DNA from 3 places in the Pantoea sp. SGAir0430 genome. Region 1 is predicted to be linked to each of the others. Evidence: predicted binding sites of a transcription regulator. Region 1 holds the regulator's gene; each other region holds the start of a gene.
What was found. Region 1 encodes CRP, which controls carbon source genes, mostly activating them, when cyclic AMP is high. Its sites were predicted from a motif close to ATGTGANNNNNNTCACAT; they were not measured.
Positions count from the first base shown of each region.

Region 2: a site for CRP is predicted at 1,888-1,905, ahead of E7738_RS13400 (PTS mannitol transporter subunit IICBA). Genes of this name have one in related genera too.
Region 3: a site for CRP is predicted at 3,314-3,331, ahead of E7738_RS12200 (YjcB family protein). Genes of this name have one in related genera too.

Region 1 is NZ_CP039427.1:3,292,430-3,297,286, reverse strand. It holds gene E7738_RS15480 (hydrolase) at 1-456, shown strand, start outside; gene E7738_RS15475 (YheU family protein) at 459-677, shown strand; gene E7738_RS15470 (phosphoribulokinase) at 739-1,608, shown strand; gene E7738_RS15465 (OsmC family protein) at 1,679-2,083, opposite strand; gene crp (cAMP-activated global transcriptional regulator CRP) at 2,388-3,020, shown strand; gene E7738_RS15455 (YccS/YhfK family putative transporter) at 3,079-4,857, shown strand, end outside.
Region 2 is NZ_CP039427.1:2,830,431-2,835,287, forward strand. It holds gene E7738_RS13390 (putative urea ABC transporter substrate-binding protein) at 1-583, opposite strand, end outside; guanidine-I (ykkC/yxkD leader) riboswitch at 647-741, opposite strand; gene E7738_RS13395 (DUF3053 domain-containing protein) at 1,012-1,728, shown strand; gene E7738_RS13400 (PTS mannitol transporter subunit IICBA) at 2,162-4,096, shown strand; gene mtlD (mannitol-1-phosphate 5-dehydrogenase) at 4,191-4,857, shown strand, end outside.
Region 3 is NZ_CP039427.1:2,555,568-2,560,424, reverse strand. It holds gene E7738_RS12215 (transposase) at 1-124, opposite strand, end outside; gene E7738_RS12210 (oligosaccharide flippase family protein) at 652-1,908, shown strand; gene E7738_RS12205 (ATP-grasp fold amidoligase family protein) at 1,917-2,867, shown strand; gene E7738_RS12200 (YjcB family protein) at 2,922-3,203, opposite strand; gene soxS (superoxide response transcriptional regulator SoxS) at 3,448-3,876, opposite strand; gene soxR (redox-sensitive transcriptional activator SoxR) at 3,976-4,452, shown strand; gene E7738_RS12185 (glutathione S-transferase family protein) at 4,496-4,857, shown strand, end outside.

The DNA.
Region 1 (4,857 bases):
TGCAGCCAGAAGCTGGACGTGGGCTTTTCACGCTTTTATCAGCACTACCTGCTGACCCAGCTGAAGAAAAACGCCACGCGCAAACTGCGCGCCTGGCCGGGCACGCTGCCGGTCGATCTGACGCAGCTGCGCGCCTTCCGCCGGCTGCGTGAGTTTGATGATGCGATTACCGCCCGCGCCCACGGTTTTATTGATGCGCGCGACTATTATCAGCGCGCCAGCGCCATGCCATTGCTGACCGGCGTGCGCAAGCCGCTGCTGATCATCCATGCTAAAGACGATCCCTTCATGACCGATGCGGTGATCCCGCAGCCGCAGCAGTTGTCTGCCACAATTGAGTATCAGCTGACGCAGCAAGGTGGTCACGTCGGCTTCGTGGGCGGCAGCCTGCTGCGACCCAAAATGTGGCTGGAGCAGCGCGTGCCGGACTGGCTCTCAACTTATCTGGATATGTAATTGTGATTATTCCCTGGCAAGAACTCGACCCGACAACGCTGGAAAACCTGATAGAAAGTTTTGTGCTGCGTGAAGGCACCGATTATGGCGAGCAGGAGCGCAGCCTGACGCAGAAAGTGGCCGACGTGCGCCGCCAGCTGCAGCAGGGCGAGGTGGTACTGGTATGGTCAGAACTGCACGAGTCGGTCAATATTATGCCGCGGCGTGAATTTCGCGGCTGATGCGCCGCGCAGGAATTCGTGGTAACAATGCTCATCGCCGGACTTCACAGGGAGCGCTGTTATGTCAGCCAGGCATCCAGTCATAGCCGTTACCGGTTCCAGCGGCGCCGGAACCACCACCACCAGTCTCGCCTTCCGTAAAATTTTCCAGCAGTTGAATCTGCATGCAGCGGAAGTGGAAGGCGACAGTTTCCATCGCTACACCCGTCCGGAAATGGACATGGCGATTCGTAAGGCGCGCGATCTCGGGCGTCACATCAGCTATTTTGGCCCGGAAGCCAACGACTTCGGCCTGCTGGAGCAGACTTTCCGCGACTACGGCCAGAGCGGACTCGGCCAGTCGCGCAAATATCTGCACACCTACGATGAAGCGGTGCCGTGGAATCAGGTGCCGGGCACCTTTACGCCATGGCAGCCGCTGCCGGAAAACACCGATGTGCTGTTCTATGAAGGCCTGCACGGCGGCGTGGTGACGCAGCAGCATAACGTGGCGGAACATGTCGATCTGCTGGTTGGCGTGGTACCGATTGTTAATCTGGAGTGGATTCAGAAACTGGTGCGCGACACCAGCGAGCGCGGCCATTCGCGCGAAGCGGTGATGGATTCGGTGGTGCGTTCGATGGAAGACTACATCAACTACATCACGCCGCAGTTTTCCCGCACGCACCTCAACTTCCAGCGCGTGCCGACCGTGGATACCTCGAACCCGTTTGCCGCGCGTGAAATCCCGTCGCTGGATGAGAGCTTTGTGGTGATCCATTTTCGCGGCCTGGAGGGCATCGCTTTTCCTTATTTACTGGCGATGATCCAGGGCTCGTTTATTTCCCACATGAATACGCTGGTGGTGCCGGGCGGCAAGATGGGACTGGCGATGGAGTTGATCATGACGCCGCTGGTGCAGCGGTTGATTGAAGGAAAACGCATTGAATAGCGCAGGCTAACGCGCCAGTTTCGCCGGGAGGAGCTGAGATCGGGAGCGCAGGGCCGCGCTCCCGGCTGGATTATAGCTCCACCACTTCGTAGCTGTGCGTTATCTCGACGCCCTTGCCCAGCATGATCGCCACCGAGCAGTACTTCTCCGCGGACAGATCCACCGCGCGCGCTACCGCTTTATCGCTCAGCGCTTTGCCGCTGACAATAAAATGCAGATTGATATGCGTAAAAATGCGTGGCGCTTCTTCGCGGCGTTCCGAGGTCAGTTTGACTTCACAATCGGCGACATCGTTGCGCCCCTTTTGCAGAATCGACACCACGTCAATCGCGCTGCAGCCGCCCGCAGCCATCAATACCATCTCCATCGGGCTGGGCGCTTTATCACCGGAATTGCCGTCCATTAATACCTGATGACCGGATGAGGATTCTCCGAGAAAGGTCAGCCCTTCCACCCATTTCACTCGTGCCTGCATTATTCTTTCTCCTGAAGCGGCGGTTTTGCCGCCAGAGTACGCTTTCACCTGACAAACAGCAATGCAGACGCATCCCCCACCTGCTGAAGCGAGACAACAGGAGACAGGTTGCAAAAGCTATGCTACAAACAGTGCTGAAAATATTTTCGTCACGAAAGACGAAAGCGGGACGAATCAAAAGCATCGCTTACGAATCCACCCCCGAATAACTGTCCCTCACGGGAAACGCTGGACGATTTCACCGCCTGACAGGGAAAACTGCCCCCTGTATTTTGGGCACGATTACAACAGAGGATAATAGCGAATGGTTCTCGGCAAACCGCAAACAGACCCTACACTCGAATGGTTCCTGTCCCATTGCCATATTCACAAATATCCATCCAAAAGCACCCTCATCCATCAGGGTGAGAAAGCGGAAACGCTGTACTACATCGTGAAAGGTTCCGTCGCGGTACTGATTAAAGATGAAGAAGGCAAAGAGATGATTCTCTCCTACCTCAATCAGGGGGATTTCATCGGTGAGCTCGGCCTGTTTGAAGAGGGCCAGGAGCGTAGCGCCTGGGTACGTGCGAAAACCGCCTGCGAAGTGGCTGAAATTTCCTACAAAAAATTCCGTCAGCTGATTCAGGTCAATCCGGATATTTTAATGCGCCTGTCGGCGCAGATGGCGCGTCGCCTGCAGGTTACATCTGAAAAAGTCGGCAACCTTGCCTTCCTCGATGTGACCGGCCGTATCGCGCAAACGCTGCTCAACCTGGCGAAACAGCCTGATGCCATGACCCACCCGGACGGTATGCAGATTAAAATCACCCGTCAGGAGATTGGTCAGATCGTGGGCTGCTCACGCGAAACCGTGGGTCGTATCCTGAAAATGCTGGAAGATCAGAACCTGATCTCCGCACACGGCAAAACCATCGTCGTTTACGGCACCCGCTGATTTCTTCTCACCCACGGCGTGATGGCAACATCGCGCCGTTTCTGTTTACGATGAGCTGATGTGGCGTCGAATCATCTATCATCCGGAAGTTAACTATGCGCTGCGGCAAACGCTGGTGCTGTGCCTGCCTGTGGCGCTCGGCTGGCTGTTTGGCGATCTGCAAAAAGGGCTGCTGTTCTCCCTGGTGCCGGCCTGCTGCAACATCGCCGGTCTGGATACGCCACACAAGCGGTTCTTCAAACGGCTGATTGTCGGCGGCGCACTGTTCGCCAGCGGCAGTTTTCTGATTCAGTACCTCACAGCTTACGCTGTGCCGCTGCCGCTGATTCTGCTGGTGTTACCGCTGCTGGTGGGCGTGACCGGTGAAATCAGCCCGCTGCATGGTCGTTTGCTGCCCGGCACGCTGATCGCCGCCATCTTTACCTTAAGCCTCGTCGGCCGTATGCCGATGTGGGTCCCGCCGCTGCTGTATATCGGCGGGACGCTGTGGTACGGGCTGTTTAACTGGTTCTGGTTCTGGCTGTGGAAAGAGCAGCCGATGCGCGAGACCCTCAGCCTGCTGTACCGCGAGCTGGCCGATTACTGCGACGCCAAATACACCCTGCTGACGCAGCTGACCGATCCGGAAAAAGCGCTGCCGCCGCTACTGGCGCGTCAGCAGAAAGCGGTCGATCTGATCACCACCTGTTATCAGCAGATGCATATGCTGTCCGCCAGCCGTGATAACAGCCACAAACGCCTGACGCGCGCCTTTCAGGTTGCGCTCGATCTGCAGGAGCATATCTCGGTCAGCCTGCATCAGCCGGAAGAGGTGCAAAAGCTGGTGGAGCAGAGCCACGCCGAGGCGGTGATCCGCTGGAACGCGAAAATCATTTCGGCACGGCTGCGCGTGCTGGCCGATGCCATTCTCTATCACCAGCTGCCGGAACGCTTCCACATGGAGAAGCCGCTCGGCGCGCTGGAGAAAATTGCCCGGCAGCACCCGGATAATCCGGTCGGTAATTTCTGCCTCTACCATTTCAGCCGCATCGCGCGCGTGCTGCGCACGCAGAAGCCGCTATACACCCGCGACCTGATGGCCGATCGCCAGCGTCGCCTGCCGCTGTTGCCGGCGCTGCGCAGCTACCTGTCGCTGAAATCTGCCGCGCTGCGGACGGCGGCGCGCTTCGCGGTGATGCTGATGTTCGGCAGCGCGCTGGCGCTGTTCTTCAATATTCCCAAGCCCTACTGGATTCTGATGACCATCATGTTTGTCAGCCAGAACGGCTACAGCGCCACGCGCGTGCGCATTCAGCACCGGGCGCTCGGCACCTTCGCCGGCTTGCTGATCGCCGCAGCGTCGCTGCGCTTTGCTGTTCCGGAGTCGATTGCCCTGCTGACCATGCTGGTCATCACGCTCGCCAGCTATCTGATCACGCGTAAATATTATGGCTGGTCGATGATTGGCTTTACCGTAACGGCGGTGTATTCGCTGCAGCTGCTGTCACTGAATGGCGCGCAGTTCCTGCTGCCACGCATGATGGATACGCTGATGGGCTGTCTGATTGCCTTCGCCGGTATGATCTGGCTATGGCCGCAATGGCAGAGCGGGCTGCTGCGCAATAACGCGCACGATGCGCTGGAGGCTTATCAGGAGGCGCTGCGCCTGCTGCTCGGTCCGGAGCAGGCGCCGGAGAAGCTGGCGTATCAGCGCGTCAAGGTTAACCAGGCGCACAACGCGCTGTTTAACTCGCTCAACCAGGCGTCCACCGAGCCGGGCTTTAACTTCCAGTATCTGAAAGATATGCGCCTGTGGGTGACTCACAGCCAGTTTATCGTCGAGCACATCAACGCCATG
Region 2 (4,857 bases), 460 kb from region 1:
GCTTCTCTGCTTCCGCCAGCAGCGGATTCCACGTGACGATGGCGTTAACGTCAGCAGTACCAAATGCCGCCACCAGATCGGCATCGGCGGTATTAACCACCCTGACGTCTTTCTCGCTCATGCCGGATTTCTCCAGCGCGCGCGCCAGCAGATAGTGTGAGACCGAGAGTTCGACGAGGTTGATGGGTTTGCCTTTCAGCGCGCTGACGCTGTCCGCGCCTTTAAGCAGAATGCCGTCGTTACCGTTGGAGTAGTCGCCGACAATCAGCGCGGTGCTGTCGACGCCGCCAGTGGCCGGAATGGTCAGCGCATCCATGTTGGTCATGGTGCAGCCGTCAAAGCCACCTGCGGTGTACTGATTGACCGACTCGATATAGTCGTTAACCTGCACAAACTGAATATCGATGCCGTACTTATCGGCCCACTTTTTCACGATGCCGCTTTGCTGGGCGTAATCCCACGGCATCCAGCCAGCGTAGATGGACCAGCAAAGCTTAAAGGATGGTTTAGCGGCGGCCAGCGACGGAACGCTGAACAGGGCGACGCTGCAAATCAGCAGCAGGCGCAGACAGGCTTTAATCATGATGATTCCTCTGGCGTTAACGGACGAAAATCAGGCAGGAGGCGGCGAGCAACGTTCTCGCTTTCCTCCCGGGCTTTTTTCCCGCCGTGTAACCGTCAGAGGACGGTCGGTCACTCTCGGACCAGCATCTCGCGATCGGAACCCTAGTGACCCATTGCAAATTGTGTGGCGACGTCGGTTGCCCGCGATCGCTCCTGCATCTGCCAGAAAGCAGGCAATATCAATGCCAGGTTGCTATCAGCCTGAATTACATGTGTTATTGCACAGCGCTGCGCTCGCAGGCAGGCTGCGCTGCACAGTTGTGCAGCAGGCACGCACCAGCGTGAAGCACTGCAGACCAGCCGTTGTACAGCCGGGGCCATTGCACTATTCTTTAGGACCTTTCCCAGCGAATCGAATTTAGCCATCGTCACAACAGGAGTTGAATTATGGCGTCAGGAATTTCCCGCATCTGGATGCGTAGCGGCATGCTGCTGACCGGCGTGCTACTTGTGCTGCAGCTTACCGCCTGCGGCGATAAAGAGGGCGATCAGCGCAAAGCCTTTACTGATTTTCTGCAAAACACCGTGATGCGCAGCGGTGAACATCTGCCCAGCCTGAGCGAAAACCAGAAGCAAACCTTCGGTAATTACGCCAGTGATTACGCCATCCTGTATGGCTTCTCGCAGCAGGTGAATCAGGCGGTGGATCAGGGCATGCGCCCGGTGGTTGATGAGCTGGCGGCTATTCGCGTGCCGCAGGATTACCTGACACGCCGCGACAGCCTGCGCCAGGCGAGCGGCAATCTGAGCGTGCTGACGCAGCAGATTCAGAGCGCCAAAATGCAGGCCGACAGCAGCAAAGCCACGCTGAAGCAGCCGGACGATCTGAAGAAAGTGTACGACAGCGTGTACGCCAAAGTGGTGACGCAGCCAGCCAGCACGCTGATTCCGCTGCTGCCGCAGCTGCAGGCGCTGAGCCAGTCGGCAGTTCAGGCCGGCGATTATCTGCAGTCGCAGGGCGCGCGCGTCAGCTTCAATGACGGCGGCGTTCAGTTCCCGACGCAGGAGCAGGCCACGCAGTACAACACGCTGATGAGCAATCTCGCCAGCAACACGCAGGCGCTGACCCAGGCACAAAATGCCGTACAGGGTGGTTTGCAGTAAGCCGCTCAGCGGGCAGTTCTCCACTGCCCGCTTTTTCAGATTTTCGTCACTTCCTTACATCGCCTTTTTCTGTCAGCACAGAGTGTGATCTGGCGCATTTTCAACCAAAAATAGTTTGTGATCTCAATCACATTTGTGAAACAAACCGGCCCAGGTGAAAGGTGATTTTTGTCACATTTCTACCGCTGTTGCGCGCATTTTTTCGCCGGCGTTGCTTTCTTACAGGGTATTTTTGTGATCAAAGTCACCTTTAATCCCCCTGCCCACCCCAACTTAGCGTGATATGTATCACACTTTTTCCTGACGCTACGCAGTGTAATCAACTAGTGCTAGAGTCCGCGTGCATACAGTAATGCCACGGCCCCCGCCGTAACGTCTTAACAAAAACAAACGCGCTCTCTTATTGCAGCGCGTCTCAATAAGGGGTGGGTTTATGTCCTCATCAGTCAAGGTCAAGGTTCAGAGCTTTGGTCGCTTTCTGAGTAATATGGTGATGCCAAACATCGGTGCGTTTATCGCCTGGGGTATCATCACAGCACTGTTCATTCCAACCGGATGGATTCCTAACGAAACGCTGGCCAAACTGGTCGGCCCGATGATTACCTACCTGCTGCCGTTGCTCATCGGCTTCACCGGTGGTCGTCTGGTGGGTGGCGATCGCGGCGGCGTGGTCGGTGCCATCACCACCATGGGCGTGATCGTCGGTGCCGATATGCCGATGTTCCTTGGCTCGATGATTGCCGGTCCGCTGGGCGGCTGGGCGATCAAGTCGTTTGACCGCGCGGTTGACGGCAAAATCAAAAGCGGCTTCGAGATGCTGGTCAACAACTTCTCGGCCGGTATTATCGGTATGCTGCTGGCGCTGCTGGCCTTCCTCGCTATCGGTCCGCTGGTAGAAGGTCTGTCGCACATTCTCGCCGCCGGCGTAAACCTGATGGTGCAGAACAACCTGCTGCCGCTGACCTCAATCTTTGTTGAACCGGCGAAAATCCTGTTCCTCAATAACGCCATCAACCACGGTATCTTCTCGCCGCTGGGTATCCAGCAGGCCAGCGAAGCGGGCAAATCGATCTTCTTCCTGATTGAAGCGAACCCGGGTCCGGGTATGGGCGTGCTGGTTGCTTATATGATCTTCGGCCGCGGCAGCGCCAAGCAGTCGGCGGGCGGTGCAGCGATCATCCACTTCCTTGGCGGTATCCACGAAATCTACTTCCCGTACGTGCTGATGGCGCCGCGCCTGCTGCTGGCAGTGATCCTCGGCGGTATGACCGGCGTGTTCACCCTGACGCTGCTGAACGGCGGTCTGGTATCACCGGCCTCACCAGGTTCGATTCTGGCCGTGCTGGCGATGACGCCAAAAGGCGCTTACTTCGCTAACATCGCGGCTATCGTTGCGGCTTTCGCCGTCTCCTTCGTGGTCTCCTCGATTCTGCTGAAAACCAGCAAAGTAAAAGAAGAAGACGATATCGAAGCGGCGACCCAGCGCATGAAAGACATGAAAGCGCAGTCAAAAGGCCAGGCCGTTGCCGGTTCACCGGTGGTTGCCGATGCCAGCAGCGTTGACGTCAGCCACGTGCGCAAAATCATCGTCGCCTGTGATGCCGGTATGGGCTCCAGCGCGATGGGTGCAGGCGTGCTGCGCAAGAAGGTGCAGGATGCGGGCCTGAGCAATATCTCTGTGACCAACAGCGCGATTAACTCGCTGCCGGGCGATGTCGATCTGGTGATTACTCACCGCGATCTGACCGAACGTGCGATGCGTCAGGCGCCACAGGCGCAGCACATCTCGCTGAACAACTTCCTCGACAGCGCGCTGTACACCAACCTTACCGAGCGTCTGGTGGCGGCGAACCGCAGCGAAGCCCACCGTGAAACGGTACAGACCGCGCTGGCAGACAGCTATGACGACGGCAGCGCGCACCTGTTCAAACTGGGCGCTGACAACGTGTTCCTCGGCCTGAGCGCCAGCAATAAAGAGCAGGCGATTCGCTTCGCCGGCGAGCAGCTGGTGAAAGGCGGCTACGTGCAGCCGGAATATGTTGAAGCGATGCTGGCGCGCGAGCAGCTGACGCCAACCTACCTCGGTGAATCCATCGCCGTGCCGCACGGCACCGTCGAAGCCAAAGACCGCGTGCTGAAAACCGGCGTGGTATTCTGCCAGTATCCGGCCGGCGTGCAGTTTGGCGATGAGCCGGACGAAGTCGCGCGACTGGTGATTGGTATTGCCGCACGCAATAACGAACACATTCAGGTGATCACCAGCCTGACCAATGCGCTCGACGACGACAGCGTAATCGAGAAGCTGGCGAACACCACCAGCGTGCAGGATGTGCTGGATCTGCTGTCTGGCAGCACTGCCAACGCGTAATTCGCGGTTTTAACTTCCCTGGGGCGGGCAAGCCCGTCCCCACTTTCCGGGGCGGACATGCTCGCCCCTTCGTCATTTGATATGGGTCAAATTTATGAAAGCGTTACATTTTGGAGCAGGTAACATCGGCCGTGGATTTATCGGTAAGCTGCTGGCGGATGCCGGTATCGAACTGGTGTTTGCTGATGTGAATCAGGTGGTGCTTGATGCCCTTAACGCCCGTCATGAGTATCCGGTTCACGTGGTGGGCGAGCAGGCGCAGGTTGAAATCGTTACCGGCGTCAGCGCGGTGAACAGCACCAGCGACGACATCGTCACGCTGATCGCTGAGGTTGATATCGTTACCACGGCGGTTGGTCCGCAGATCCTTGAGCGCATCGCGGGCAGCGTGGCGCAGGGTCTGGCCAAACGCAGTGACAACGGTAATGTCCGTCCGCTGAATATCATCGCCTGTGAAAACATGGTGCGCGGCACCAGCCAGCTGAAGCAGCACGTACTGAAGGCGCTGCCGCAGCAGTATCATGCGTGGGTTGAAGAGCATGTTGGCTTTGTTGATTCGGCAGTTGACCGCATCGTGCCGCCATCTGAAGCCGGCAGCACCGATCCGCTGGAAGTCACGGTAGAAACCTTCAGCGAGTGGATCGTCGACAAAACCCAGTTCAAAGGCGCATTGCCGGACATTCCTGGCATGGAGCTGACCGATAACCTGATGGCGTTCGTCGAGCGCAAGCTGTTTACCCTCAACACCGGCCACGCCATTA
Region 3 (4,857 bases), 740 kb from region 1:
TCCAGCTATAGAAGGTGGCCTCGGAAATGCCCAGCTCCTCACAAATCTCCCTGACTTTCACTCCCGTTTCAGAAGCTTTAATGGCATTTGTGATTTGCTCTTCGCTATATCGTGACTTTCTCATAAATGCTCTTACCTTTCTTATCAATTAGTGGATGAGAATTACTGTATTAATATCTGGTACTGCAAAAACGGTATTAATGCAGTATTAAAGTGCGCGATTAGAATTGCGAGGGTTAAATTAAGTTATTTAGAATAAATATCATCATGGGATAAATCTTATTTTATTCTGAATGCCATTGAACGCCTTCCTGGTGCTGGGTTTTTGATATAGATTCATTCCATCCCAAATGCAGAAAAATACGACAATCATTGGAAATTCGGCATAGCCTGCTTGCAAAAAACTCAGGATATGCCTGTGAACTTTTGTCCTGAATTCGGGTTGAAATCGTTTACATCCATCGGGCTTCGCACCAGGTTTAATCGGAATTTTCCTGAATTTAATCGCTAAACTCTGACGCGAGTCTCATTTTTCGGACCAGCCTGGTTTGAAGTTATTAAATTGTGTCAGGCCCACTGAGCGCTTGTTAATTCATTTCAAGGACGTTGTACCGAAAAGCAGTTGCTGTACGTAATACTAAGGACCAGTCAATGAAATTGAGCGTAATGTCTAATGCCGCCTGGATGATGTCTGAGAAGATCGTCTCGGTATTCGGCGTCATATTTGTGACCTCCTACGTGGCAAAATCCTTTGGCCCAACGGTGTTTGGTCAAATGGCGTTTTCGACCTCGCTGTTCTCCATGGTGCAAACCGTGGCGATTTTTGGTACCGAAACCATCCTGTTCAAGCGCATCAGCAAAAGTGCGCCGAAAGGCCTGCGGCTGATGACCGTGGCGCGGACCATGCGCCTGGTGCTACTGTTGCTGGCATCAATCCCGGTGTTGATTTGGGTCTGGTACAACATGCAGGAAAACTTCCTTGCGTTTGCACTGGCCTCGTTTATCTCGTCGGTGTTTGTCACCCAGGACACGTTCAGCGTTTATAACAATGCGCGACTGGCGTCGCGGCTCAATACCATTGCTAACTCGGCCGGCTTGCTGCTGGGCTTTGCCATGAGCTTCACCATCGCCTGGCTGCATCTCAATCCACTGTGGCTCACCGCCTCGATTGTGGCCGTCACACTGGTGCCGTACGCCATCAAGCGCGTCAATTTCTATCGCGAACATCAGGATCTGGCACCGCCGCAGGACAAGCGCACCACCTACCTGCGCTACCTGATGTATGCCGGCCTGCCGCTGGCCATCTCCAGCATCTTTATCTCGGTGCAGGTGAAAGCCGCACAGATGTTCCTCGCGGGCATCGCCTCAGCGCGCGACCTTGGCCTGTTCGCCGCCGCGAATACCATTTCGGCTTCCTGGATTTTTATCCCGGTTGCCATCATCACTTCCTGCTTCTCGGAGATTTTCCGCGAGCGTGGAGCAGCCGCGATCAAGCTCACCGCGCGGCTGAACGGCTATGTCATGGGAGTTTCATTGCTGTTATTAGCGGTGATCGCCTTATACGGCGAAAAAATCATCATCGCTTTATATGGTCACGAGTACACACAGTCCGGAAGTCTCATTACGTTACTGTCGTTAGCAACCTGCTTTTCGGCAATGGGGACCGTCGCTTATCGCTACATGGTGAAAGAGGGCGGGTTTAACTATCTGTTGAAGAAGATCATTTGTCTGATGGTCATCAGCCTGCCGCTGTCGTGGTGGCTGATCCAGGGCTACGGCATCATGGGTGCCGCCTGGAGCGTCTTCATCACGGAGTTACTGTCCCTGACCGTAATGAATTACTTCTTCAAAAACGGCGTCATCCAAAAAATTCAGGTTTCCTCACTCAACTACAAAACCTACAAATGAGGTCAGATATGATCAGGTTGAAAGACGAACTCAGAAGAAGCGTACAGTATTTCATCAAAAAGATGCCCTGGGCTTACCAGGATCGCATCTACTACTTTCACAAATTCCGTAAGCTGCCGAACCTGCGTCAGCCGAAGGTGTTCAACGAGAAAGTGCTGTATCGCAAATTCGTCTACGGCGACTACCAGTGCTATGGCCGCCTGTCGGACAAATTTTCGGTGCGTGAGTACATTGCCGAAAAGGTGGGCAGTGAGTATCTGATTCCGCTGGTTTATGAGACCAGCGATCCGCACTCACTGCATACGCTGCCGAGCTGGAAGAACACGGTTATCAAGCCGAATCACGGCTCCAACATGGTTGAGATCCTGCTGGAAGAACCGGATGCGCTGAAAAAACAGCAGATTATCAGCGACTGCCAGCGCTGGCTGAAGACCGACTTCGCCAACGAGGCGCGCGAGATTCACTATCGCTATATCAAGCCGCGCATTCTGGTGGAGAAGTACATCGGCGATGGCAAAACCGCGCCGATCGATTACAAGTTTCACATGTTCAACAAGCGCGACGGCAATTTTGAATATGTGCTGCAGGTGATCTACAACCGCTGTAATCCGCTGCTGTCGATGAACTTTTACGTCAACAATCTTAACGAGGCGTATCACAAAATCCGTGATACCGGGCTGGATGTGTCACCGTTGCTGCCACAGCTGCAGCACGCGCTGGCACTGAGTAAAACGCTGGCCAGCGACTTCGATTATGTGCGCGTGGACTGGTATATCGATGGCGAACAGATCTACTTCGGTGAGCTGACGTTCACGCCAGGCGCCGGGCTGGTCACCGGGTTGGATCGGGGGCTTAATCAGATGATGGGTGATATGTGGATTCAGGATCGTCGCGATACGCAGAGATCGGACGTCACTGTGCCGGAAGTACCACTTCCAGCCGTATTGAAGAAAATTTGAAATCACACAGCAAAATAAAAAACCCCGCTTAGCGGGGTTTTTTATGCGCCGCGTTTACGGCATTGGCCAGTCGGCTGGTGTCTGGCTCATCACCTGAATAAACGCTTCTTTGGTGATGGACATAAAGTTATGCACGTTTTCCATGCTCAGCGTAATGCCGAGCAGACCGGTAACGAACCAGCATGACATCGCTACGCCCACGCCGCCGCACATCAGCGCCATCACGTGGTGGCTGTTCTGACGCAATTTAATTTTCATGGTGCTGGCGAAGAACATCATTAGCGCGCTGAGTAGTTCCCAACGCATGACGATCAGACTGGTAGTTAACGTAGCCATTGGCGAAAAACCTCTTGAGATCAGTAATATCCCTGACATTCATCGGACATCACTGGCGGCAGAAAAGGGAGGTCAGGGAAGCCCTTCTGTCGTCTTAATACAGCTTGAATCTGTGACTTGGGTCACATTATATCACTGGATTTGAAAATTTGAACAAAATTTAGACCTGGTATGGCAGGCAAAGAAAGGGCTGGAGGAAGGTGAAGAGGAGGGGAAAGGCGCGCCCGCGTGGGGCGCACTGACTTCAGCGTACCGGGCAGCACTCGCCGGTGGTGCGCTGGGCAAAGCTGTTCATGCCTTCGCTGCAGTCAAAGTTGACCAGACGCGGACGCTGCACCATCGCCTGGCGACGCATGCTGTGACGATAAGCGGTAGGGGTTTGCGAGAACTGACGGCGGAACACGCGCGAAAACGTCTGCTGCGAGTCGTAGCCGTACTGCATCGCAATGTCGAATACCGGACGCTGCGTCTGACGCAAGGCTTCGGCGGCCAGCGTGAGACGGCGTTCACGAATATAACCACCCAGCGTTTGTTTCGTAACCGTACGGAACATACGCTGCAGGTGCCATTTCGAGTAACCCGATTTTGCCGCCACTTCATCAATCGACAATGTTTTATCCAGATTCTGATCGATCCAGTTAGTCAGTGAATGGATGATTTCCTGTTGCATCATAGCCTGTTCCTTCTGCAAGGTTATCGCCTGGTTTGAAATTCGCTGTTTTGCTGGGGTGCGAGTATAATTCCTCAAGTTAACTTGAGGTAAAGGCCCTAAATGAAAAAAGAACGCAATTACCCGAAACCGGTGCTGACGCCGGGCGAAGTGGCGAAACGCAGCGGCGTGGCGGTATCGGCACTGCACTTTTATGAAAGCAAAGGCTTGATCAGCAGCACGCGCAATGGCGGTAATCAGCGCCGCTACAGCCGTGATGTGCTGCGCCGCGTGGCGATCATCAAAATTGCGCAGCGCATCGGGATTCCGCTGGCGACGGTCAGCGACAGCCTGATGCACGTGCCGGCGAATAAGCGCATGTCGACGCAGGAGTGGGACGCGCTGACGCAGCACTGGCGCGAAGAGCTGGATAAACGCATCGAAACCCTGACGCGTCTGCGCAACGATCTTGACGGCTGCATTGGTTGCGGCTGCCTGTCGATGCGCGACTGCCCGCTGCGCAATCCGGGTGACCGTCTGGGACAGCAGGGCTCCGGAGCGGTCCTGCTCGATCCGCAACAGGACGAGCCGCAGCGTTAATCCGCTATACTAGATGCCAACCCTTAGCAGCAAGGAATCGCGCATGATTACCGTTCACCATCTGGAAAACTCCCGTTCTCATCGGGTGCTGTGGCTGCTGGAAGAGCTGGCGGTGCCGTATCAAATCAAACGCTATCAGCGGGAAAATACCCTGCTGGCGCCGGACGAATTAAAGAAAGTGCACCCGCTGGGTAAATCGCCGGTGATTACCGATGGCAATCGGGTGATCGCCGAATCGGGCGCCATCCTCGAATATCTGCAGCTAAAGTATGACAGCGAGCATCTGCTGGCGCTGCATGAGGAAGAGGAGCAAATTCAGGCGCGTTACTGGCTGCACTATGCTGAAGGTTCGCTGATGCCGCTGCTGGTGATGAAGCTGGTGTTTGCTCAGCTTGGTAAAAAGCC